Regions from separate parts of the Lactobacillus helveticus genome, predicted to be linked through region 3. Evidence: predicted binding sites of a transcription regulator. Region 3 holds the regulator's gene; each other region holds the start of a gene.
What was found. Region 3 encodes NrdR, which represses ribonucleotide reductase genes. Its sites were predicted from a motif close to ACACNATATATNGTGT; they were not measured.
Positions count from the first base shown of each region.

Region 1: a site for NrdR is predicted at 4,086-4,101, ahead of AADV52_RS08325 (deoxynucleoside kinase). Genes of this name have one in related genera too.
Region 2: a site for NrdR is predicted at 3,616-3,631, ahead of nrdD (anaerobic ribonucleoside-triphosphate reductase). Genes of this name have one in related genera too.
Region 4: a site for NrdR is predicted at 3,168-3,183, ahead of nrdJ (ribonucleoside-triphosphate reductase, adenosylcobalamin-dependent). Genes of this name have one in related genera too.

Region 1 covers NZ_CP151471.1:1,632,288-1,638,596, reverse strand. The annotation lists gene AADV52_RS08345 (NCS2 family permease) at 1-128, opposite strand, end outside; gene AADV52_RS08340 (Cof-type HAD-IIB family hydrolase) at 367-1,167, shown strand; gene AADV52_RS08335 (ISL3 family transposase) at 1,348-2,625, shown strand; gene AADV52_RS08330 (deoxynucleoside kinase) at 2,685-3,371, opposite strand; gene AADV52_RS08325 (deoxynucleoside kinase) at 3,396-4,043, opposite strand; gene AADV52_RS08320 (IS982 family transposase) at 4,316-5,167, shown strand; gene AADV52_RS08315 (glucose PTS transporter subunit IIA) at 5,436-6,309, shown strand, end outside.
Region 2 covers NZ_CP151471.1:1,822,802-1,829,110, reverse strand. The annotation lists gene AADV52_RS09305 (DUF438 domain-containing protein) at 1-36, opposite strand, end outside; gene AADV52_RS09300 (iron-sulfur cluster assembly protein) at 29-598, opposite strand; gene nrdG (anaerobic ribonucleoside-triphosphate reductase activating protein) at 650-1,363, opposite strand; gene nrdD (anaerobic ribonucleoside-triphosphate reductase) at 1,356-3,575, opposite strand; gene AADV52_RS09285 (carboxylate--amine ligase) at 3,894-5,177, opposite strand; gene asnB (asparagine synthase (glutamine-hydrolyzing)) at 5,200-6,309, opposite strand, start outside.
Region 3 covers NZ_CP151471.1:129,322-135,630, reverse strand. The annotation lists gene dnaI (primosomal protein DnaI) at 1-494, opposite strand, end outside; gene AADV52_RS00830 (replication initiation and membrane attachment family protein) at 526-1,857, opposite strand; gene nrdR (transcriptional regulator NrdR) at 1,860-2,327, opposite strand; gene coaE (dephospho-CoA kinase) at 2,330-2,932, opposite strand; gene mutM (DNA-formamidopyrimidine glycosylase) at 2,929-3,759, opposite strand; gene polA (DNA polymerase I) at 3,768-6,309, opposite strand, start outside.
Region 4 covers NZ_CP151471.1:1,716,099-1,722,407, forward strand. The annotation lists gene AADV52_RS08725 (ECF transporter S component) at 1-452, opposite strand, end outside; gene AADV52_RS08730 (DUF4430 domain-containing protein) at 454-846, opposite strand; gene nrdJ (ribonucleoside-triphosphate reductase, adenosylcobalamin-dependent) at 864-3,098, opposite strand; gene AADV52_RS08740 (AI-2E family transporter) at 3,353-4,387, shown strand; gene AADV52_RS08745 (SGNH/GDSL hydrolase family protein) at 4,384-4,956, shown strand; gene AADV52_RS08750 (hypothetical protein) at 4,987-5,169, opposite strand; partial or broken gene AADV52_RS08755 (hypothetical protein) at 5,367-5,712, opposite strand; gene AADV52_RS08760 (ABC transporter ATP-binding protein) at 5,970-6,309, opposite strand, start outside.

The DNA of each region.
Region 1 (6,309 bases), 620 kb from region 3:
CCCAAAACGCTAGGGTTAACAAATAAAATATAAGACATACTGATAAACGTAGTTAAACCAGCAATAAATTCGACCTTGATGCTGGTCTTATATTTATCTAATTGAAAGTAGTTTTTGATAAAATACATTATTCTCTCTCTCCAAAATTAATGTTCGTGTTTTTGCTCCTTTAACACAACTTCTATACTTTAACATTGCTTTTTAAAAATGTAAACACGAATTATTAATAAAAATAATAGATTTTTTATTATCTTTTGCTACTAAAAATTAATAATATTGATCAATGTATTGGCTTTCATTCTTATTTTCTAAGCATTATTCTTAACTATAAGAAATAGTAAAAATAAACAGAATAAAGGTGAGTAAATGTCCTCAAAACTTATTTTTTCAGATATTGATGGCACATTGATTAATGACGAATTGAAGGTAACGCCTAAAACGCGTGATGCAATCCGCCAGCAGATTATTAAGGGGAACGTTTTTATTCCGGCTTCGGCACGACTTCCTAAGGGAATTACTACTGCAGTAGGCCAAATTCTAACAGTTTTCCCAATGATTGCCTATAACGGTGCCTTGGCTTTAGATGAAACCGGTAGAGCTTTAATTACGCGCTTTTTCGATGCGAAAAAGGCTGCGGCAATTTGTCGTTACGTGGATGAACAAAATAATGGATCAGTGTGGAATATCTACAGTGGGTATGTTTGGTATTGTGCTAAAGAAAAAAGTCCGCTGGTCAAACACGAAGAAGAAATTGTCGATGTTAAAGCTGCTCCGACGACTGTTGATCAGATTGAAAAATTGCAGGGCGTGCATAAGGCCTTAATCATGGGTAAGTCAGAAGAACTTGATCGCATGCAAAAAGAATTGACTGAAAAGTTCCCAGATCTTAGCTTTGTAAGATCATCTAGGACTTTACTAGAAGTAGTATTAAAAGGCGTAAGCAAGGCAAGTGCAGTAAAAATCTTAGCTGAAGAATACAAGGTGCCATTAAAAGACTGCATTGCTTTTGGTGATAACTATAATGATGAAGAAATGCTTGAAGAAGTAGGGCATCCTGTTCTGATGGGCAATGCACCTGCAGAATTAAAAGAGAAGATCGGCTTAGATCACGTGACGCTGGACAATAATCATGATGGCATTGCTGAAGCATTAGCAAAATTTGAATAAAGAAAAACCGCATAGAATTTCTATGCGGTTTATTATTTTGGCTCTATAATTTTTCCTGTTGATTGCTTATCAATATGATAAGCTGTTAACAGGTTTTTTATTGCAATAAAAAAGGAGGACATAGTCCTCTGTAATAAAAAATCTATTCCACTAAACATTTTATAAGTAAAGGTGTGTACTATGTCCTCTTTAAATAATTGTATTAAATTTGCGCTTGATATTAAAGATAAAAATATTATTTTTAAGAGCTTTTTCTACAAGATGGTTCAAATGAAGAAGCATAAAATCTATGAAGCCGAATTAATTCAACCCGCTTGCCCTTGCTGTGGCTCCTTGGCTCTCCTGCATAATGGTCATTTGATTACTAATATTCACTATTTGACAGCTAATGCTAGTCATCCTGTAATTATCAGACTAGCTAAACAGCGAGTTAAATGTCGCGATTGCAATCGCTGGTCAATGGCTCAATCAGAATTAGTAAACAAATACTGCTCTATTTCTAATGCATCCAAACTGAAGGTATTATCTGCTTTGACTGAAGACAGTTCCATGACCAGCATTGCTAGAGAAAACAATGTCTCTGTCAATACCGTCCAAAGAGTTCTAGGCAGCTGTTCGCATCATTTTCTTGACAGCTATGAATACTTGCCAGCTCATTTAGCTTTTGATGAGTTCAAGGGCGTTGATCGTCAGCTGCACTTTATCTGTTTAAATGGTGACAATCATCAAGTCGTTCAGATTCTTAGAACACGCTATAAGAAGACCCTGCTTAAATATTTTGGTCGTTTCTCACCCCAAGCTAGAGCCAACGTTAAAACGGTCACGATGGATCTTAATTTTTACTATCAAGATATCGTTAGAGCCTGTTTTCCTAATGCACAGATTGTCATTGATCGCTTCCACATGATTCAGATGCTCACTCGATCATTCAATTCATTAAGAGTTCGAACCATGAAGACCTTTGACAAGAAATCCAGAGAGTATCAGCTGCTCAAATCTCCCTGGAAACTATATTTAAAAAAGTATGATGAACTCGAAAAGATTCATCCTCGCTATAATTGGCATTATAAAGATTGCCTAACTCAAGTGCAAGTAGTGATGGAGGGTATCGGTGCCAACACTACATTAGAAAACTCATATAATCTGATGCAGAGCTTTATTAAGGCGATTGAAGACGGCGATACTCAGAAAATTGAATCATTAATTGCCAGCAAAGATTCCATTGGAGCTTTAATGCATAAAACGCTGCTAACCTTCAAACATAATCTAAAAGCGGTACTCAACGGAGCAGCTTTGACTTACTCCAATGGCTGCCTTGAAGGCTTCAATCGCAAAATCAAACAAAATGAGCGAACAGCCTTCGGCTATTCTAACTTTATCAATCTTTTAACCAGAATTCGTTTAGAGGAAAACTTGTTTAAAGAAAAAGAACCAAACAGCCTTTTAATGGCCGCTTGATTCTATTCATTTACTCTCTATCAACAGGATTTGACAAAGAGCCATTATTTTCCGAGAAATTAAGCTTCGATTTGGATATCTGTTGGCTTTTTCCAATCTTCAGGGAGCTTTCCCATTTCTTTTAATTTATCTGTAATTTGATCCAAGACTATTTGCTTATCGGCTGGATTAGCCATGAAATCGAGTTTATCACCGTCAATTTCCATCTTTGGCGAATAATCATAGTTCTCATACCAAGGCTTGTAATAACGAAGCAGACGCTTGTAATAGTCTTCTAAAGTTGAATTATAACTTAATTGTTCATATGGACGTCCACGCTTTTTAATTCGCTTAATCATGGTGTCATATGAAACATTGATATGAACAAGCAAGTCTGGGTTCTTCTTAGGCATTCTTTCAAGCTCGTTCATCATGTTATGCAACAATTCATAGTAAGTATCTACTTCTTCTGAAGTTGCACGACCGATGTCAGCGTTCATTTGGAAAAAGAGCGCATCTTCATAAATAGAACGATCTAAGACGTTGTTATCTTCAGTAAGAGCATCCTTGATGCTGTGAAAACGCGTATTTAAGAAGTATACCTGCAATAAGAAAGCATATTTCTTAGGATCAGCATAAAAGAGTGGCAGAACTGGATTGTCGTTAACACTTTCATAAAATGGCTTAGTGCCTAAATATTTAGATAAAATACTTGTTAAACTGGATTTTCCGGCTCCAATTGGCCCGCTTAAAACAATAACTGTCATCACGTTCCTTCTTTTTATTCAGTCTTATAAGTTGCCGATTTCGTGCAGCTTCTCATCAATTTCCTTTAATACTTCTCTTTGGGCGTCCATGCTAGAAACAAAATCAAGTTTGTCACCATTAATAGCCATCTTAGGAGAAGCGTCGTATTGTTCATACCATGGCTCATAGTATCTGAGCAATCTAGCGTAGTAATCCTTCAAACCTGGATCTGTGCTGATTTGTTCAAATGAACGACCACGCTTTTTAATACGATCAAGCATGGTATCAAGTGAAACATGGATGTAGATAAGCAAGTCAGGCTTCTTGCTAGGGTTGCCTGGGGTATCTTCCATCATGTTTTCAAGCAAGTCGTCATAGATCTTAAACTCTGTAGGATCTGCAACCTTGCTATCAGCGTTCATCTTGAAGAAAAGTGCATCTTCATAGATAGAACGGTCGGATACACTATTTTTATCTTGAATAGCTTGATTGATTTGAGCTAAACGGTGGTTAAGCAAATAAGTGTTAAGTAAAAAAGTGTAACGCTTCATATCTTTATAGTAGAGCGGCAAAACAGGATTGCTGTCGACTCCTTCATAAAATGCTTGCGTACCTAAATGTTCTGCTAAAATACTGGTTAAACTGGATTTCCCGGCTCCAATTGGCCCGCTTACAACAATAACTTGAATCACATTCTTTCTTAAATACCAGATATTGTACAATTAATAAGTTTAATACGAGATATTGTGGCACACAAGCTCTTTTTTAATTCTGTTTCACGCAAAAAAGTCAAGGGTAGAAGTGAAAAATCGAATAGGAATGAAATATGATTCAATTGGAGCAGAAAAATTTAAAAAAATGAATTATACTACGCGTGGTGCTAGTTAAATCGTTTTAGTTAATAAAAAAGTCCAATCGGACTAGACTCAAGTTGTAGTATCAAAAAGAAAAGAGTCTGATCTGATTGAACTGCCTTAAGCGTTTTAGCCACCATTTACAAGTTAGTTTTAAAGATTTAGTGATAATTTGTCGGCACTGGTATCGTTTGTATGCACCGGCTGAGTTTACTCATCGGCGAAATATTGATCAAATTAAAACTACGGACAGTCTGATTTTGGCTTTACTTATCTGGCAAGCTAAGACAGGAATTGAATCACAAAGAAGATTCTGTGAATGTTTCAATTGTTTATCACACTCACGTTTTAATCGACGTTCACGTCAGCTATTGCAATTGATTTATCAGATACGGCAAGAAATGAATAAAAAGGTTGACCTGAATGGACAGTTCTTGATCATTGACAGCTTTCCGGTACCTGTTTGCCACCCAATTCGCAACTATCGTGCTAAAATTTTTGGCGGTTATGCCAACATTGGTTATAAGGCCACCAAGAAAATTTACTTTTATGGTTTCAAAGTTCATGCCATTGTTAGCGATGACGGTTACATTCTTGATTATGTCGTAACAAAAGCATCAGTTCATGATGCCAGGGAGACAGTTGAACTGATGGAAAATACCCATCCATCTAATTACTATCTTCTTGGCGACGAAGGCTATTTAGGCAAAGAACTGCATCAACAGCTAAAACAAATGGGTTATGAACTTTGGACACCATATCGTAAAAATATGACAGGAGCTAAAAAGCACAATGATCATCAATTGATGGCTATTCGCAGAACAATTGAAAGCGACTTTTCGCTTCTGCCCTATTACAATGCCGAGAACAATCGAGCACGTAGTCTGATAGGCTTTCAAAGCCGGTTAGAAATTGCAATTTTAGCTTATAATTTGGCTTATTGTCTAGAACGATTTAACTAGCACCACGCGTATTATACTTCATTTTTTATTAAGGCTAAAGTTATCTAAAAATAAAGCAGATAACGCTATTACTAAAAAAATAAGTACTTAGGTAAATTAACCTTATATTTTGATAAGCTCTCTTTAATTAATGTGAATTTTAAATTTAAAAAATGTGAATTTTAAATTATTTTTTGAACAGTATTGAATTATTAATTCAAAAGAGATATTATAATTTTTGTAAAGGCTTACATGAACTCACTTAATAATATATTTTTAGGAGGGAAACATCATGGCAGATAAGTATTCTACTTTAGGTCGAGAAATATATGCTAATATTGGCGGACCTAATAATGTTGAATCAATGTACCATTGTATGACCAGACTTAGAATTAAAATTCGTGATAATTCTAAAGTAGATATTGCTGGTTTGAAGAATATTGATGGTGTTTTAGGAGTAGTAGATGCTGATACCTTGGAAATTGTTTTAGGTTCTGGGGTAAACGCTAAGGTTGCTCAAGATATGGTTAGCCAAGTGGGAGTTAAAGAAGACGAAGAATTTCCTACTAATGTAACCAATGATTATCAGTCAGAAAAATCTGAAGTACAAGCTAAAGCAGCTGAGGTACACGCTCAGCATAAAGCTCAGCTGAAGCAAACCTGGTGGCGTAAAGCTTTAGGCCATATTTCAGCCATTTTTATTCCATTAATTCCTGCATTTATTGGTGCTGGTTTGATCTCAGGTGTTGCTGGTATTTTAAAGAACATGCTTACTGTCAAGATGCTTCCAGCAAGTTGGGCTTTAGGTGTAACAATCTTGAGTATGATTTCAAGTGCTTTGTTTAGCTACTTGAATATTTATGTAGGTATTAATACAGCTAAAGAATTTGGAGCTACGCCTGGACTCGGTGGCATCATCGGTGGTGTAGTCTTATTACCAGGAATTGTTGCTCCTGTTACAATTCCTAACTTTTTAGACGGCAAGCCGTTAGCTGCAGGACAAGGTGGTATCATTGGAGTTTTGTTTGCTGTGTGGATTTTGTCATATGTAGAAAAATGGTTCCACAAGCACATTACAGACTCGGTTGATATCATCTTTACTCCATTTTTAACAGTATTAATCATGGGCTTATTTACAGTATTCGTAGTTATGCCTATTGCTG
Region 2 (6,309 bases), 430 kb from region 3:
TTTCAAAATTGCATCTTGTCTTTTTTTATCAGTCATTGATTACCTTATACCCTTTTTCTTCAAATGCCTTTTTTACCTTGGTCAGATCAATCTTCATTGCTTGGGCTCCAAGTGGGATCGTCATTACCCTGCCTACAGTATTAAGCAAGCCTGGAATCTTAATCCGGGTAAAGCCGCAATCGTACATAATTTGGACAAAATCGGGATATTTATCCGCCATCTTCTTAATTGGCAAATTAAAATCGATTATCTTATCCTCATTTTGCGATTCAGCTTTCTTTTCTTCCTGCATCCCTAGCTGCTCCTTAGCAGCACGCGACATGCGCTCAGGCGACCACACCGGGTACCAAACCAGTTGAATCTCGCATTCATTGATGCCATCTACCTGCAATACTGCTTTTTGAATGCTATTTTGCAAATAATCTGATAAAGGACAGCCCATGATAGTCAAGGTCATCTTGATAGTGGCTTTTTCTTCTTCAATATCAATACCATAAATCAAACCCAAATTAACTACATCAACTTGTAATTCTGGATCAATCACCTGAGTCAATGCCGTCATAATTTGATCTACTTGCTTTATATTTTCTTCTCTCATTTTTCCTACCTAGCAAAAAAGGCTGGAAAATCTTCCAGACTTTATTTTACTTTATCGTTGCAATTTATCCCAGATTACTACCTTGCCTGCCTTCATTGATTTAGGCACATCAATAATTCGTTGATTGCTTGAGCCTCTGAACTGCAATGTCAAATCCTTTAAATCATTCATAAATCGACCATCGACTAAAATATCGATCTTCGAAAGCATCTCTTTTTTATCAGGCGTTTCTTTTTGCAATTCATCCCAAGTATAGCCTGACCAAGACCAGATATCCTTCTTATGACCGAATTCTTTTCTAATGCGATTAATGATTTTTAGACAAACATCAGTATTTAGGAAAGGCTCGCCACCCAATAAGGTTAGACCTTGTACGTAAGACTGAGATAAATCATTAATAATTCTGTCTTCTAATTCTTGTGTATATGGAAAACCATAGTTAAAATTCTGCGCTGCTAGGTTGTAGCAGCCAGGGCAATCAAACAAGCATCCTGAAACATATAGACTGCAGCGAACCCCTTCGCCATCAACAAAGTTAAAAGGCTTATAATCAGCTACCTTATGTTTTGAATAATCCTTGGATACCCATTCACCTGGTTTAGGGTTCTTAGGCTTACGGTGCAATCTTTTTAGCTTTTTTTGATGCTCAATCTGCGGTTTATATTGGTCTGGATCAACAAACATAGTATCTCCACCCATATTCACCTTGATCAGATTGCTACGGATATCAGGCCCTTTTTGCGGATTTTTATCTTTTTCAGGCATTAATATTCACCATTCTTAACTTCTTCACTTCTTCTTCAGTAGCCAAGCTATCTTCCATGCCAGAATCCATGTGCTTCACACGGTGGATGATCTCTTCGTGACGGCCATGAACCATCGGTCTCTTCAGTGGATTACCCAAATAGCCGCAGGTTCTCTTAACACAATCACAAGTTGCTGGATCATGGTTGCCGCACTCAGGACATTGGAAACCTTTAGCAGTTGCTTCAAATTCACCAGCAAAGCCACACTTGTAACACTTATCAATTGGCGTGTTGGTACCAAGATAGCCTACCTTGTCGTAAGCCCAATCCCAGACAGCTTCAAGTGCAGCCGGATTTTGTTTCAAGTTAGGGTATTCACAGTAGTGAATGAAACCACCAGCTGCATAGTATGGATATGGTGCTTCAAAGGTTAACTTCTCAAAAGGAGTTGGGTGTTTTCTGACATCATAGTGGAATGAGTTAGTGTAGTATTCCTTATCTGTAATGTCCTTAATTTTGCCAAACTTTTCAGTATCAAGACGGCAGAAGCGATCAGTTAAACTCTCGCTTGGTGTGGAATATAAACTGTAGTGCCAGTGATATGGATCTTCTTTTTCCCACTTAGCACACAAGTCATGCATTCTTTTAACAATTTCAATTGTAAAATCATGCGCTTCTTCATTGTGTTCCCAGTCTGGACCATAGAAAACGGTGCCGACTTCGTAAAGACCAATGTAGCCTAAAGAAATAGTAGCACGGCCGTTTTTGAAGAATTCGTTTACATCATCCCCTGGCTTGAGTCGTTTGCCAAAGACACCATATTGGTACATGATCGGCGCATTTTCAGGCTTAGCTTGAATTGCACGGCGTCCCTTAAATGCCAAAGCTTGATGACATGTCCGCATTCTAGTATTAAAGATCTTCCAGAAAAGTTCTTTATCACCGTGGCTTTCCATAGCGATTCTAGGCAAGTTCACGGTAACTACACCCAAGTTCATTCTACCTGAGTTGACCTCATGACCATTTTTATCTTTCCAACCTTGCAAGAATGAACGGCAGCCCATTGGTGCCTTGAATGAACCTGTAATCTTCTTAATCATGTCGTACATCAAGACATCTGGGTACATTCTCTTGGTAGAACATTGAATAGCTAACTCTTTGACATCATAGTTGGGATCACCGGGATGCAGGTTCAATCCTTTTTTAATAGTGAAAACTAACTTAGGGAAAATAGCCGTTCTTCTTTCTCGACCTAGACCTTTAATTCTGATGCGTAAAATATCTTTTTGAATTTCTTTTTCAATCCAAGAAGTACCAAGACCAAAGCCTAAAGTAGTAAATGGCGTTTGACCCTGACTAGAAAACATGGTGTTGATCTCATATTCAAGCCCCTGCATTGCATCATAGATGTCCTTCTTGGTTTGCTTTTTAGCATATTGCTCTACTTTTTCAGAATCATCAATAAACTCGGCCGCATCTTTTAAATGTTTTTGGTAGTTCTTTTCCGCAAATGGAGCTAGCACTTCATCAGCACGATCAAATGAACAACCACCATATTGACTAGAAGCAACGTTAGTAATAATTTGGGTAACTTGGTGCGTTGCCACATTGATTGAATTAGGACTAGTCATATAAGCGTTACCGATCTTAAAGCCGTTAGTAAGCATATCCTTAAAATCGATCAGACAACAGTTAGTCATTGGAGAAAGCGGTGTGTAGTCCAAGTCATGCCAGTGAATATCGCCGCGCAAGTGTGCCTTAGCAATATGTTGCGGCATCATGGTTAAACCAACAGTCTTTCCCACCGTACCAGCCGTTAGATCACGCTGGGTACTGAAGACCTCGCTATCCTTGTTAGCATTTTCGTTAACGATCGTTGGATCACCATTCACCATGCGTTCAAGTCTAGTACGCGTATCGGTTTGCTTGAGCCAATTCTTTTCATCTTGCTTACGGTAATCTACATAAGCCTTAGCCTCATCAAGATAGCCCAATTCATTCAGGCTTTCCTTAAAAGCGTGCGCTACGTCTTCTGCTTTCACAGTAGCACCAGTCAATTTAGCCGCAATTTTCTCAATCACGGCATCTGCTTCATCATCAAGATCTAAGTTATGCAAAACCATTTTCAATTTAAAAATTTCAAATGGATATTTTGCCCCATCACGCTTGATAAAGGTAGTTGGTAAGTTTAATTCTGTTTCTTTTTGATAGTCAAATTCTCGTTTAAGCATAATCATCACTCCAAAATATCGTATTTAAATTATACCATAGACACAACATCTTGTATTATATTCAAATATAGCTCAGTATATCTTGTATTAGCCAAAACAGCGCGCTTAAGGGAATAATTTATGCAAAAATAATTTCAAAAAAAGATGAAGCAATTCAAATTGCTTCATCCCTCAAATAATATTAATTTCTATTTATTTTTTAGCTTGAGCTTTTTCAATCAACATTATGATAATATTCAAAACGAACATCCAAGCAATGTTGTAAATCCATGGCAAGCAAAAAAGCCACCGAAACAACTTCGGTGACCTTAATTATCATTATTTATCTAATTTAGCATTCTCTTCTTTGAAGATCTTGCCCTTATTAACTTCATAGTAAGTCTTGTAGCGCTTGTAGTAATTATGGAACATGTACTTCATTAACAACCAGCGCTTGAAGCTCTTGTCCTTATCATAAAAGACAGTTGTACCATAACGACCTTCACGAATTAATTCATCAGCCTTATCCTTGTATTCATTTTCAAAAGCATATTCATTAAAGATCTTCTTAGGTACGCCAAGCCATAACTTGTACTTAGATTCAAGCTTGTTGCCGTAAATAGTTTCCTTGTCCTTCAAGGCATCTTCTACATAATCATCAATGTACCATTTAGCTAAATTGTAGCCATTCAAGGTTACGTAGAAGCTAGAACGACCTTGACGCAAGTTGATTTCAAAGAATTTGAATTCGCCATCTCTTGGGTCGTACTTAATATCAAAGTTAGCCATACCAGTGTAGTTCAACTTTTCAAGGAATTGTTGAACTTGTTCATACAACTTTTCATTGTATTCTGGCAAAATAGCCATGTAGTTACCAATTGATTGTGGTGTTGGATCTTCCAAAAGTGGGTGACCTAAGCACATCATCTTTACTTGGTGATTCTTATCTACATATGCGTTCAATGTACGCATGTTAGAGTCATCACCTGGAATAAAGTCTTGCAAAATAAGGTCAGCCTTGTAGCCATGAGTATAAATCTTGGTAACAATGTCCTTAAATTCAGCCTTATCTTGAATAGCAAAAGTCTTTTTACGACCTTCAAATTGACATTTAAGCCATGAAACAGGATCTTCTGGCTTAAGTTCTACAGGAAAGTCGAATGGCACATCCAAATACTTTTCAGACTTATAGTCATCCATAGTAATGATCTTAGTCCTAGGATATGGCAAGCCATATTCTTCTGCAGTCTTGTAGAAGCCTTCTTTTGAAATTAAAACTTCAAGCAAGTCATAGTCAATATAAGGAACAATGAAGACCTTGCTCAATTCTTCCTTGTGCTTAGCTAAAAGTTCCGCATAACCGTCACCACAGGCAATCAGAATTACTGGTTCCTCGTGATTCTTGTATTCTTCCATCTTCTTGTGCATTACATCCATGAAAGTTGGATCACTACTAAAGCCATGGTGCAATTCAACATCGACAATGCTGGAATAACGCGTTGCAGCAAGTTGAACGTCAGCTAAAGCTTTTACTTTGATACCGTAGGCTTCATTAAACGAACGAGCCATACCATAAACATTAATGTCACTACCAAGTAAAATTGGTGTAAATTTTTTAGTCATTATCCTAAATTAAACCCCTAAATTATAGTAATTTGCCTTGTGAAATTAAATTAGCAACTTCAGGTTGAACATGTTGGTATTTTTTAACAGTATTTTCGTAATCAACAAAGAACAACTTGTACCAAACAAGGAAGGTGTAGATAGCCCAGATTTGTCTTCTGTGTGAGCCGTCACCTTCGTAGTTGTCATCAAGCAACTTAATAATCTTCTTTTGGTCAAAGATATCATTAACGAATTCTTCTTCAAACAAACTACGAACTTGCTTGTAGAAACGTGGTTCCTTAAGCCATTGCTTGATTGGTGTTGGGAATCCAAGCTTTGGACGCTTAGCCCATTCATCTGGCAAGACTTTTTCTGAAGCTTTACGCAAAGCATACTTAGTATCATGACGGTTAACTAAGTACTTAGTTGGAATAGAGTTAGCAAGTTCTGCAATCTTCTTATCAAGATATGGCACACGAACTTCAAGTGAGTGAGCCATTGAAATCTTATCAGCCTTTTGTTCGATATCATTAAGCATAAAGTGGTGCAAATCAATGTATTGCATTTGCTTAACGTTATCGATGTTCTTAACCTTCTTGAAGTCCTTTTGGTAAATGCCATTAACAGTCAATTTATTGCGGTAAGTTGGCTGCAAAATACTATTAGCATCCTTAGAAGTAAAGATAGTTGGGTAATCCATGTCATAGATGACTGATTGACCTACATAAAATTCACTTGGTTCAGCCAAATTAGTATACATGTGAACCTTACCTGGGAAGTTAGGCATCTTCTTAATCTTATGAGCTAACTTCACTTGCTTCTTCTTAGGCAATTTCTTTAACTCACTAGTAAAGACCTTAATGATGTCATTGTGAGTGTGCATCCCGTAGTTTACGTAACCAGCAAACAATTCATCGGCACCTTCACCAGAAAGAGCAACAGTAACATGCTTACGAGCTAACTTACACAAGTACCAGAGAGGAATGATTGATGGGTTGGCATCAGGTTCATCCATGTGGTATTGCATTTCTGGGAAGTCACGCATAGCTTCATCAGCGTCTACCTTGTCACTAAAGAAAGTCCAGTGATTGATATCAGCTAAGGCCTTAGCCTTTGAAGCTTCATCGTAAGTTGAATCATCAAAGCTGAC
Region 3 (6,309 bases):
TATGTCTTGCCTACACCATAATCTCCCGATAAATATAAGCCTTGCACATGAGGATCTTGCTTGTATTTTCTCAAGAAATCGTAGATTAAAGTCAAAACTTGCTTACGATCATCATTTACATCAATTTCACTTAAACTTACATCATGCAGGCGAGTTGGAACATCAATTAATTGCAATCTTCGTTCAGCTGCTTGCTTGCGATCTTGAGCTAATTTTGCCTTGGTAGGAACATACCGAATATCGATTACCTTGCCGTTTAAAAATAATTGGGGCGCATATCCTGCCATCACTTTATTTGCAGTATGTTTTTGAGAATAATATTCGTATAAATTAGACATACTGTTTTGAACCATCTTTTGATCGATCTTATTTGCATTTGCAGTGAGAAACGCTTGCACATCAGGATCATGCAAAGCCTGACTTATCAAAGATTGCTCATCGCCTAAATTGCGTTCTTTTACAATCTTTTTAATTACCTTGTCAATTGGCTCCATTTTTTCACCTACTTCCAATTATTTTTGACTTTTATTTATTGTTCAAATCTTTAAATAAATTCTTCAGTTGCTCAGTAGAAATGCCAGCATCCCTATCAGCCTTTTTCTTGCTCCAGTCAGTGCCTTTTTCAACTCGCTTTTGATAAGTTCGAACTGGTCTCTTTTTGCCAAAACTATTGCGCCGTTTTTTCACATATTGCAAAGCTTGTACCGCTGTGGCAACACCATGTTGGAGCCAATCGTTAGCAATTTTATAAGCTAAATTCGAGCTCACCACGGTATCATATGTTAAACATGTATAAGTCAAAATATTAATCAAATCTTCAGGCAAACCGTACTGCGTATGCAAATTATTAATGATCTGCTTCTCATTAGCACTAGTTATACCGCCTTTTTGCGTTTTAAGTTTATACAAAAATTCGGCAGGCGAACTCTCATTAGCTGCTTTTAATAGTTTTTTATCATTATCGTCCATATCTTTAATTGCAGCTAGTGCCTTTTTCCGACCTTCATTTAATTGAGATTGTACATTTTCTCTTGTATTGGTTCTCTTATAATTTTCAGCTAAAGTATTACTGATATCACGCATATTTAAGCTATAAGAGCCATGAAGACACGGCAAGCTTTCATCTACAAATTCTTTTTCTGACAAGCCATATGTTTGAATCAAACCACGAATTTGTTCTTTGTTAAGATCAATTTCACTAGCTGGAATCTGATATCTGCTATATTCTTGCTTAATGAAATCCCAATCAATACTATCGTGATCATTCACTTTAGCAGTTTCAACTTCATGAACTTTATTTTCTTGAGCAGCTTGCACTACATCACTAGATGGAGTAATCGCTTCATCGCCAGGCAAACGAAAAACGTCAAAAAAGTTAGCAGATACATCTTTCGCGTTTTTTATCGGCTTTTCTTTTAACTTAGCATCTTGAGCAAAAGCGTGACTTAAATCATGAAAAGTCGGTACACCAACTTTTTCTTTTAATAGACTAGCCAAAAGTGGCGTTGCAAAAAACTTATCTGCAGCTGGGACTTGCAACAATTTAAAGACTAAAACATTATTGAACACATTATCAGACAAAAATGTTTGGACCAATCCCACAGCCTCTAATTTATGCAGTGAATTAAATAATTGCTTTAAGCTGCAGTCTAACTGCTCTTGTAGCGAATATATCCCCTTAGAATCCGAAATGATGCCATAAGGATCATAATTTTGAATCAAAGTTTGATATAGTGCTACTGCCACTGCTCCTACTAATGGTTGATATAGCTTAATCAAAACTTTTTCATCTTCAGGAAAAAGTCTGACACGATTAGCCACATAGTAAAGATGCTTGGGATCAGCAGTCTCAAACATGACTAATTGCCCTTACCTTTCTTAGCCATCATATCTTCCATTGTCTTCATGAAGCTAGACATGTCTTTAAATTCACGATAGATAGATGCAAAACGAATATAAGCCACATCATCAAGATCAGCTAATTCGTCCATAACGTATTGTCCAATCTTTTTAGAAGAAATTTCACTAATGCCTTGTTTTCTTACTTTATTTTCAACATGGTCAACTAACTGCTCGAATTGATCACTGCTGATTGGACGCTTTTGACCTGCAGCCATTACGCCATGCAAAATTTTCTTGCGATTAAATGGTTCACGCGTACCATCATTTTTTATTACGAGCAAAGGTGCTGTTTCAATTCTTTCAAAGGTTGTAAAACGAAAGCCACAATTTTCACACTCTCTGCGTCGTCTGATTGCACGGTTTTCATCACTAGGACGTGAATCAATAACGCGGGAGGCATTTTGATGACAATTTGGACATTCCATAGCTATTCCTCTTCCCTGATCTTAATTAATATCTGTTCTAGTTTATTTTCTAATTCTTTTATTTTACCAGTATTTGCAACTACAAAATCGGCCATTTTTTCTTTTTCAACTAACGGCATTTGACTATTAATGCGATTAATTGCTTCCTGATCAGTTAAATTATTGCGCTTTTTCAACCGCTCAATCTGCAATTGTTCAGGAAGCGTAATTACCAGTACGCCATTAGCTACATGTTTTTTGTCTAATCCTGCTTCAAAATATACTGGTACATCTAAAATAACAAGAGCAAAATCTCGATATTCTTTTATCTTTGCTACTGTTTTATCGAAAATTAAGGGATGCGTCACCTGATTTAATTCAGATAGTGCTTGTTTGTTGCTAAAAACTAATTGCCCTAACTTCTTACGATTTATTGTTTGATCGGAATTTAAGTACTCCATCCCGAAATGATCTTTTATTGCCTGCCAAGATGCGTTGCCAGGTTCCATTAATTCATGGGCAATTTGATCACAATCAATAATTGGAATATTTTTCTTTCTAAAAAAGTCATCAGCTGTACTTTTACCAGTAGCAATTCCACCCGTTAATGCTAATACATAACTCATTTATAAATCACCTGACAATGAGGGCAAAAAGTGGTACCTCGACCATTAACCTTAATTTTTTCAAACTTCGTGCCGCAAACCGAACAAGGTTCACCTACATGGCCATAGACTTGCAACTTACTTTGAAAGCCGCCAACTTGACCATTTGCATTTAAAAAGGAATGGACAGTCGTACCTTGCAATTTAATCGCTTCGGTAATAATTTGGTTAATCTGATCATGCAATTCAATTACTTTTTCAGCAGGGATTTTGTTAGCCTGACTCAAGGGATGGATCTTAGTCCGCCACAAGACTTCGTCAACATAAATATTGCCAAGGCCGGCCACTACTGACTGGTCAAGCAAAGTATTTTTGATATTTTTCTTCTTACGTTTTAAGCCATTTACCAAATATTCTGATGTAAATTCAGAACTATTTGGTTCATAACCTAATTTGCCAATCCCTGTAGTTTGCCTTTCAGTTCCAGTTAAAATTAATTGCATCCGACCAAACTTGCGCACGTCATTATACCGTAAGGCTGTTCCATCCGTAAAAATAAACTCAACATGATCATGTTTATCTTTAGGCGCATCAGATGTGGTTAGATGGTACTTCCCTTCCATTCGCAAATGAGAAACAATCGTCAAATTGTCACTCAAACGAATAAGCAAATACTTAGCATAACGATCAATATCAATGATTTTTTTACCAGGTAATTCAGATAAAAACTTTTCATGATCTGTCGCTACGATTTTGGGATACCACAAAATCACTTTTTCAATAGTTTTTCCTTTAATTAAAGGAATCAAAGTTCTTCGAACCGTTTCAACTTCCGGCATTTCAGGCATTTTATCACCTACTTTGCATCATACCAATTGTGTCCCCAACCAGAATCAGCAATCAAAGGCACATCTAACTTAACAGCTGATTGCATTACTTCAGGTACAATCTTTTTAATTGTTTCCAGTTCATCCTTTGGTACATCAAAAATCAATTCGTCATGTACCTGCACTACCATTTTAGTCTTCAAATGAAGTTCATCTAACTTCTTTTGCATATTGATCATAGCGATTTTGATAATATCGGCAGCTGAACCTTGAATTGGAGAATTAATGGCGGTTCTTTCCGCAAAAGCACGGACAGTGTATTTCTTAGCATGAATATCTGGCAAATATCTGCGGCGATGCATGATCGTTTCCGCATAGCCCTTGTCACGTGCTTCTTGTACTGCTTTATTCATGTAATCCTTGATTTGAGGATATTGTTCAAAATAATTATCGATAAATTCTTGCGCACGTTTCCTAGAAATACCTAAATTCTTGGACAAACCATAATCGGAAATACCGTAGACGATACCGAAGTTAACTGCCTTGGCGTGACGACGCATCAGTGGTGTTACCTCATCCGGTGACTCCAAGTGGAAGATCTTCATCGCGGTGTGTGAGTGGATGTCATACCCGGTCTTGAAGGCTTCTTGCATGTTTTGATCACCAGAAACATGGGCGAGCACACGGAGTTCAACTTGTGAGTAGTCACAAGAGAAAATATAGCCATCAGGATCACTTGGGACAAACGCTTTTCTAATCTGCTTGCCTTCCTCAGTACGAGTTGGAATGTTTTGCAAGTTAGGATCAACACTAGATAAACGTCCAGTTGCAGTTAAGGTTTGTAAATAGCGCGTATGAACACGACCATCAGGTTGGATTACATCAAGCAAGCCCTTAACATAAGTTGATTGAATTTTAGCAATTTGACGATAATCAAGAATTTCTTTAACAATTGGGCTTTGTGTCTTCAATTGATCGAGCACTTCAACTGAAGTTGAATAGCCTGTCTTGGTCTTCTTCAAAACTGGCAAGCCTAACTTTTCAAACAAAATATGACCTAATTGTTTTGGTGAGTTTAGATTAAATTCTTCCCCAGCTTGTTGATAGATTTTCTTCTCTAAATCCTGCAACTTCACGGCAAATTCATTTTGCAATTGGATTAAAGTACTTGCTTCGACCTTCATACCATTGATTTCCATCTTAGCCAGTACTCGAGCAGTTGGAATTTCAATCGTATCAAACAAATCATCTTGTTCGTGGTCTTTGAGCTTTTCAAGCAGAGTCTTCTTGAGTGATTCAATGGCGTTGACCTTGGAAGCTAAGTGGTTGAATAATTCATCATCGTCATCAGGGATGTGTTCACTCTTACCTTTGCCGTAGACTTCAAGGTCAGTCTTAACGGAATAATCCCCATAAAGATGGGCAATTTCACCAAGATCATTAGAGTTGTTTTCATTATTAACTAGATATGAGGCTAAAAGCATATCATAATCAAGGCCGTGCGTATGAATGCCTAAACGATGGGCCCCAACCATGGATCTCTTTAAGTCAAAGACGTTCTTCTTGATCTTTTCATCTTCTAAGATGTGCTTGATATTGTCTTCTTCAAGCAAGTCCACGTCTCTTGAAACATAAATCTTGTCGTTGATCTTCAAGCTAAAGCCGACAAAATCTGCTAAGTGGTAGTTAGCGCCGAGCATTTCTAGATAAAATTCAACAGTGTCTTTTTCAGTGGCTTTAACATCTTTAACATTGTCATCGTTTAAAACAGTGTATTCTACTTTTTCAACTTCGGCACCATCTTGACCGGCACCTGAAGCATTAAGTTCTGCCAAAAACTTGCGGAAGTTCATCTTTTCGTAGAATTGCCACAGCTTTTCATAATCAACTGGCTCGCGTTTTACGTCATCAATATCAATGGTAACTGGTGAATCACGATCAATCGTGGCAAGTTTTTTAGCTAAAAAGGCCTTGTCTTTATCACGAATTAAACGTTCCTTACGCTTAGATTTTTTCATTTCATCAATATGATCGTAAAGATTTTCTACTGAACCATATTCCTGAATTAAATTAGAAGCTGTCTTAGGACCGATGCCTTCAACACCTGGGTAGTTATCAGAGTTATCACCCATCAAGGCCTTCATGTCGATGAATTCGGTTGGAGTGACGCCGTTAACTTCCTTCATATGTTCTGGTGTATAAGCTTCAAGTTGAGAAACACCAGACTTGGTTACTTCGACAGTCGTCTTGTCGGACGCAAGTTGGGTCAAGTCGCGGTCACCAGTTACGATCGTGGTTGTGAACCCGGCCTTTTCACCCTTCGCAGCAAAAGTACCAATGATGTCATCTGCTTCATAATTCTTCAATTCATAAGTTTTAATACCCAAGTCATGCAGCATTTCTTGAATGTAAGGCATTTGTTCGAGCAACTCTTCTGGAGTTTTCGCACGTCCACCTTTGTATTCACCATACATTTTTGTTCTAAAAGTGACTTTTCCTGCATCAAAAGCTACCAATACGTGGGTTGGATCAACGTCTTTTAAAAGGACATCGAGCATGTTCTTAAAAGCG
Region 4 (6,309 bases), 530 kb from region 3:
TTGCCGATTGCATGGTATGTATCAAAAGCAAAACTGGAGACAAGATAGGCGATGAAGGCTGGAAAACCGCCAAAAATCGTCATGCCTAAATCAACTAGAAAACCGTATTCCCAACCGAGAAACGTAGCTAGAGCAAGCTGCATCCAAAAATGATTTTGAATAGGCAAAACTTTAGCTAACAATGCAATGGTCAATACACAACCAACATATGCCAAGATTTGGGGAATCGTCCAAATTCCAAAACCTAAGTAAATATTAGAAATGAACATTGTTAAAGCGGCTAGCAGGATTCCTGAACCAATGCCTAAAGTTAAAGTGACAATCATTAAAATATCTGTCACTGGCTGCACGTTGGGAATAGGAATAACCTTAAAGATTCGCAATACTACGCACATTGCTGTGAGCATTGCCATTAGAGCAATCTGCCTAATTTGTACTCGTTCAGTAACCATATTACTTCACCTTATCTAACGTGAACTTTACCTTGTCCTTATTAGCGACCTTTTGCTGAGTGACGCCTTTGGTTGCCCATTTTCCATTGATGGTATAGGTCCAATAAATTTTCTTCTTAGGATTCTGTTTTTTACCGTCGATTGCAGTTATAAAGCCCTTAGTTTCTTGAACTTTCCAAGCTTTTTTCAAGCCGGTAATAACTTTTGATTTCTTAGGAACCTTAACAGTTTTAGAATCTACAGTCTTTTTGCCTTCTTTTAGAGTGTAATTAACTGAAATCTGATTTGAGTTTGCCTTTTTAGGCGCTGCATTATTGTTTGAGCAACCTGTTAAAGCTAATGTAAAAAATGCAATGATAGCAAAAATTAAGCTGAATCTATTTTGTTTCTTCATTTTTTCCTCCGAAATAATTATTTAATTGGGCAAGCACCGCTGGCACAATCGCTTTGATCTACAAGTTCTAATCCTTTTTGATCTTTATTTTGATTTTCAAAGACTTCTTTAACATCGCCGGTAATCATGGCAACTCTATCTTCGTAGGTCTTTTTATTAATAGGTTCCTTAGGAGCTTGCTTGAGTGAGCCACCATAGTAAGGCAAAAGTGAAGTTGATTTAATGGTATGTCTGTATTGATGCAAAAGAGGAGCGATTTGATTGCTTTCGTTAGCTTGGAAAGTAACGGTACAGCTGACCGCATTATCTGACCAATATGTTTGCAAAAAGGCTTGAGTCGCAAATTGCTCTGCAATTGAAACAGTTCCAGCAGAAGCGAAGTTTTTGCTGTCAGCGTGAGCTGCACGTAAAGGAAATTCTACACAAATAGTGTTTTTAGTATAAATGTCAGGCTCGGTATGATAACCGCATTTTCTTAGTGCTGGCAAAAGCGGATCACTTGCTTGAAATCTAATTCTTTGAATCAAATAACCAGCATAGTGGAAGTGCATCCCTTCGGACACACCAGCCAATTTAGCCACCGTACCAGAAGGCTTTACCGTGGTGTGCTTAATTGATGGATTAACTCCTAATTCTTCGCTGTAGGCCTTATCAGCGGCAATGACAGCGTGATAAAGTCCATCGACCATCTTAATTCCTTGAGGATCATAGATAGGCTTTTTAATTGGAGCGCCAGTTTCCTTATCAGTTGCATCTTTAAAGCCAGTGACTACGCGATGACCTAAATCATTTAAAAGCCAGTCTTGAATACCGGACATGGAGACACCAATTCTGCGATTCTTTTGGATAATATTTCTAGAAACTTCCCAATCGTAATGACTAAAAGTTACGCGTTTAGTGTAACGAGCAGCTAGGCTAAAGGCTTCCTTTAAATCCCAGCCTTGTTGTTCGGCAATGTATGGAAATACTTCAAACAAGTTGCATGGCTCGCCGTTAGCTAAGGAAATTTCGCCACATGGATTGGTACCTTCGACGTCGTCATCAATGCCTGCTTGATAGCCATCGGCAATTCGCCCATAGTTGCGTGATAAGTCGAGGTTGACTATGCCAGGTTCGCCGTTATGCATGATACCGTCAGCGATCGGACCATAATTATTAAATTTAGAGTTGATTGCGACACTATTATTTGAGGCCCAGCGGTGGTGATAAAGTTTTTCCTTATCTTGCTTCATTTTGATGAAATCTTGGTTATCGCTTGAACCCAGAGCAAGTTCAGCTGAACGACGGACATTGCCGGCAACTACTGTTTTACCGATGAGGTTACAGATATCCGTGGCATCAACAGCCGTTAGCTTTTGTCCAACACGTTCATTAATCACATTGTTAATGTCAAAGAACATTTCGACTAATGGCATTGGACCAGAAGCAGTGCCGCCGAAGCCGTGAATCTTAGCACCGTAAGGTCGAATATCGGAGATATCCAAGACTAATTTAGTTTTTTGATCTGGATTGGTGTCGTTAAAGTGCAAATCAATCAAGCGAGCGTTGGCGAGCACCCAGCCTTCACGGGTATCGGGAATTCTGTAGTAAATTACATTATCTAAGTCAGAATTATTCTTTTCCCATTCAGCCTTGTCGATTGCGCCTACTTTGAGGGATGCATCGTAGGATTTGCTATTTTTATCAATGACAACGGATAAATCGACTTGATGGTCAACTTGAGGGATTTGATTGATATTATCGTCAACCACGGAAAAGCCAACGCCGCCGCCTTTCATTAATTGATCAAAAAGAAATGAAAATGGCATGGAAACAGCTTCTTTACGCTTATCGATGTAAGTAGGAACAATATGACTGTCGCCGTATGCTTGAGGACGAATGGCAATGAACCAACAATTGTTCAGTGAATCTCCATTGCGTTTTTGATAGTCGGTTCCTGAAATCCAAAGATTACGACCAGATGGTGTTGCAGATAAGCTATAAACTAAGCGGAACAATTTTTGTGCTTCGTTAGTTAATTCATCAATGACATCTTGAGAAGGTAAATCTTGAAGACGAGGGTCGAGGTTGATATTGCCCTCAATTACCCGTTTGACTGTTTCATCCCAGTTTTCCGTTCTATTTTTTTCAGGTAGCCAACGGGCGTAGGTTCTTTTATAGGTAACCCATCCCAATTCGCCCCAATGAGGTTTGATTTCATGTTTCACTTGATCAATAAAAGTTGAATCTAGTGTGATTCTAGTAGCTGGCATATTTCTCCACTCCTAAGTAAATTATTCCGTTTCATAAACACATCATGTATGAATACATATCTAAATGTACCACAATATCTTGTGGTTTAAAACTAATTTATTGTGAATAGGTTTGAGTTGTAAAATACAAATATTTTTAGAATAGGGATCAAAAATGCTAAAAAATTTTTTAGTGGAAAGTGATATAGAAATGACAAGAAAAAATTAGGAATGATACAATCAAACATATGAGTTAAAGAAAACGAGGTTGAGTTATGGATACTGCTTGGCAAAAATTCAAGAATAATATTCCTTTGCGTAGGTTTGTAGTATTTTTGATAATTGTTGCTTTTCTTTATGAAATGCGTGCGATGATGAATATGATTTTGTTAACGTTTATTTTTACTTATGTCATCGTGCATTTGATTCACTTAGTGCAGCGTTATGTTCCCAAGATGCCAACTGGTGCGATCGTTGTTGTGACATATCTAATTATTTTAGCGTTGCTGTATTTTTTCATAATGGTCTACATGCCGATGCTAGTGGGGCAAATTTCTAAGATGGTTAAATCCGTAATGGCGTTTTATGAATCCGATGAATCGTCGAGATTGTTGTCATACGCAACGCACTATATCAGCAAAAACGAGATCATCACGCAGGCAAAACATGCCATGACGTTCGCATTTCATACGGCAACAAGTATTGGTACTTTGATGATTACTACTTTCATGTCGCTGATTTTGAGCTTCTTTTATACAATCGAATTAAAAAAGATGCGAGAATTCTCAAGCCTATTTGTTAAAAGTGGCTACTTAAAATGGTTGTTTGAAGATATTCGCTATTTTGGCAAAAAGTTTACTAATACATTCGGCGTAGTTTTGGAAGCACAATTCTTCATCGCAATCTGTAACACAGCCCTTACGATGATTGGGTTGGCTATTATAAAAATGCCGCAGATTGTGGCTTTAGGATTAATGGTATTTATCTTGAGCTTGGTGCCAGTTGCGGGTGTGATTATTTCGTTAATTCCATTGAGCATAGTCGGGTATTCTGTAGGCGGAATTCGCTATGTAATTTATATTTTTGTCATGATCATGATTATTCACGCAATCGAAGCTTATGTTCTTAATCCTAAATTTATGGCCAGCAAGACAGAATTGCCAATTTTCTATACTTTTTTAGTGCTTCTTGTAGCAGAACACTTTTGGGGTACATGGGGATTGATTGTAGGAGTTCCAATCTTTACGTTTTTATTAGATGTTTTAAATATCAAATCTACCAAAAAAGATAAGAAAGCTAAAGCAAAATGAGAGTACTACTTACAGGTGATAGCATTATTGCTCGATATGAAGGGAAGACCGAGCCACATATTAACTGGAATTTAAAGCAGATATTGCCTGAGATTCAGATTGAAAATACTGCGGTTTCGGGAATTAATTCCGGAGCATTTTTTGCTCGGTTAAATGAGTTAGTATTGAGCGTGAAGAAATGCGATAATTTGGTGATTTTGTTAGGAACAAACGACTTGGCAACGCATAAGCAGGTTCCGTTAGAGCAGTTTAAAAGAAATATGCAATTAATTGCTTCGGCAGTAATATGCCAGTATTATCCGCCACATGTATTGCTCATTTCACCGCCAGCAGTAGACGAGAAGAAGCAACATGTACGCAACAATAAGCTGGTTGAAAAATATACGGGAGTGGTTAAAAAAGTAGCAGATGAATATCATTTTCGTTATGCCAATTTATGCCAGGCAATGATAGATGCAGGCGATTTAAGCATGATTTCTCGGGGAATAAAGAATGATGGCCTGCATTTTGGCGATAAGGGATATGAAATATTGGCTAATTTAATTAGTTCAGAATTGAAAAAGATGTAAAAAAAGAGAGACCGTGAGGTCTCTTTTTGATTATCTGATTACAGCCCAAGCTAGCCCACCAATTAGCAATAATACTAAAAATGGGACAAGGAGATAGGCACAAAATACAAAGATTAATCCGGCTGTAATTAAAAAGAAAAAGATTTTAATTAAGCCGATTCCTAATTTGAAAAATAGCCAAATTAACAAGATGGCTAATATAAGTGAAAGCATAATTCATACCTCCATATTCTATGCCAATTATTTTAATTCTATGCCAATTATTTTACTCCAAATTAGAAAAGGTGGATTATCAACTGAGATGATTTTAGAAAAAATCAAAGATTTTGGTGAAGCAAAAAGGGCGTAGCATCGACTGCTAAGTCCTTTTTTAGATATTCATTATGTTTAGAATTATTTATTTGTTTTGATTAGTCCTTAACGTTCAACCATTGGACTCTTGTTGATCTTAACGATCTTCTTGCCATTAGTCTTCTTAACTGCCTTAGCAGTGAAGGTTGAACCCATGGCAACTTTCTTGCTGGTCTTCTTACCATTAGCGTTTAAAACGTTAACTTTTTGATTCTTAGTGTCCTTAACAACTACAAAGATTTTGTTGCCTTTTTTAATTGCTGGGTTAGTAGGAGCAACTTCTGAAACACCTAACTTTGGAGCAGTGAAGCTAGCAGCTTGAGCAGCACCAGAACCAATACCCATGAAACTAATTGAAGCAACTACAACTGAAACAACTTTAACAATTTTATTTGAGTCTAACATAATGAATACCTCTATTTTCTAAATCACTTTAACTTGTTGGAACTTTTCGTTCCCTTATTCCTTACATCTTTATTATATAACACATGTTATATAATGTAAGGGAAAAATAAAACTTTTTTAAAAAGAAAATAGACGGCGCAAAAACTTGCTATAATAACGTTTATGCTAAGTTTTGATTAGAAAAATCGCAAAAATAAAAAACAAAAATTTTTGTTATAAAAAATCCAGCTGCCTATTAAAACATCTGGATTTAAATTCTAATCGGTGAAGTATTGCAAAATATCTTCTTCAGTTAAATTCTTTTTTTCTTGTCCATTAACATCCAAAACAATTTTTCCGCTATTTAAAATAATAGTGCGATTGCCATATTTAATAGCATCCTTTAATTGGTGAGTAATCATGATGCAAGTTAAATGTTCTTTTTTAACTACTTTATTAGTTAATTCTAGGAGTTGCCGACTGGTATTTGGATCAAGGGCAGCGGTATGTTCATCAAGCAGCAGTAATTCAGGCTTTTTGATAGTAGCCATCAAAAAGCTGAGAGTTTGTCTTTGACCACCAGATAAATTGCCAACAAAAGTATTTAAGCGCTCATTT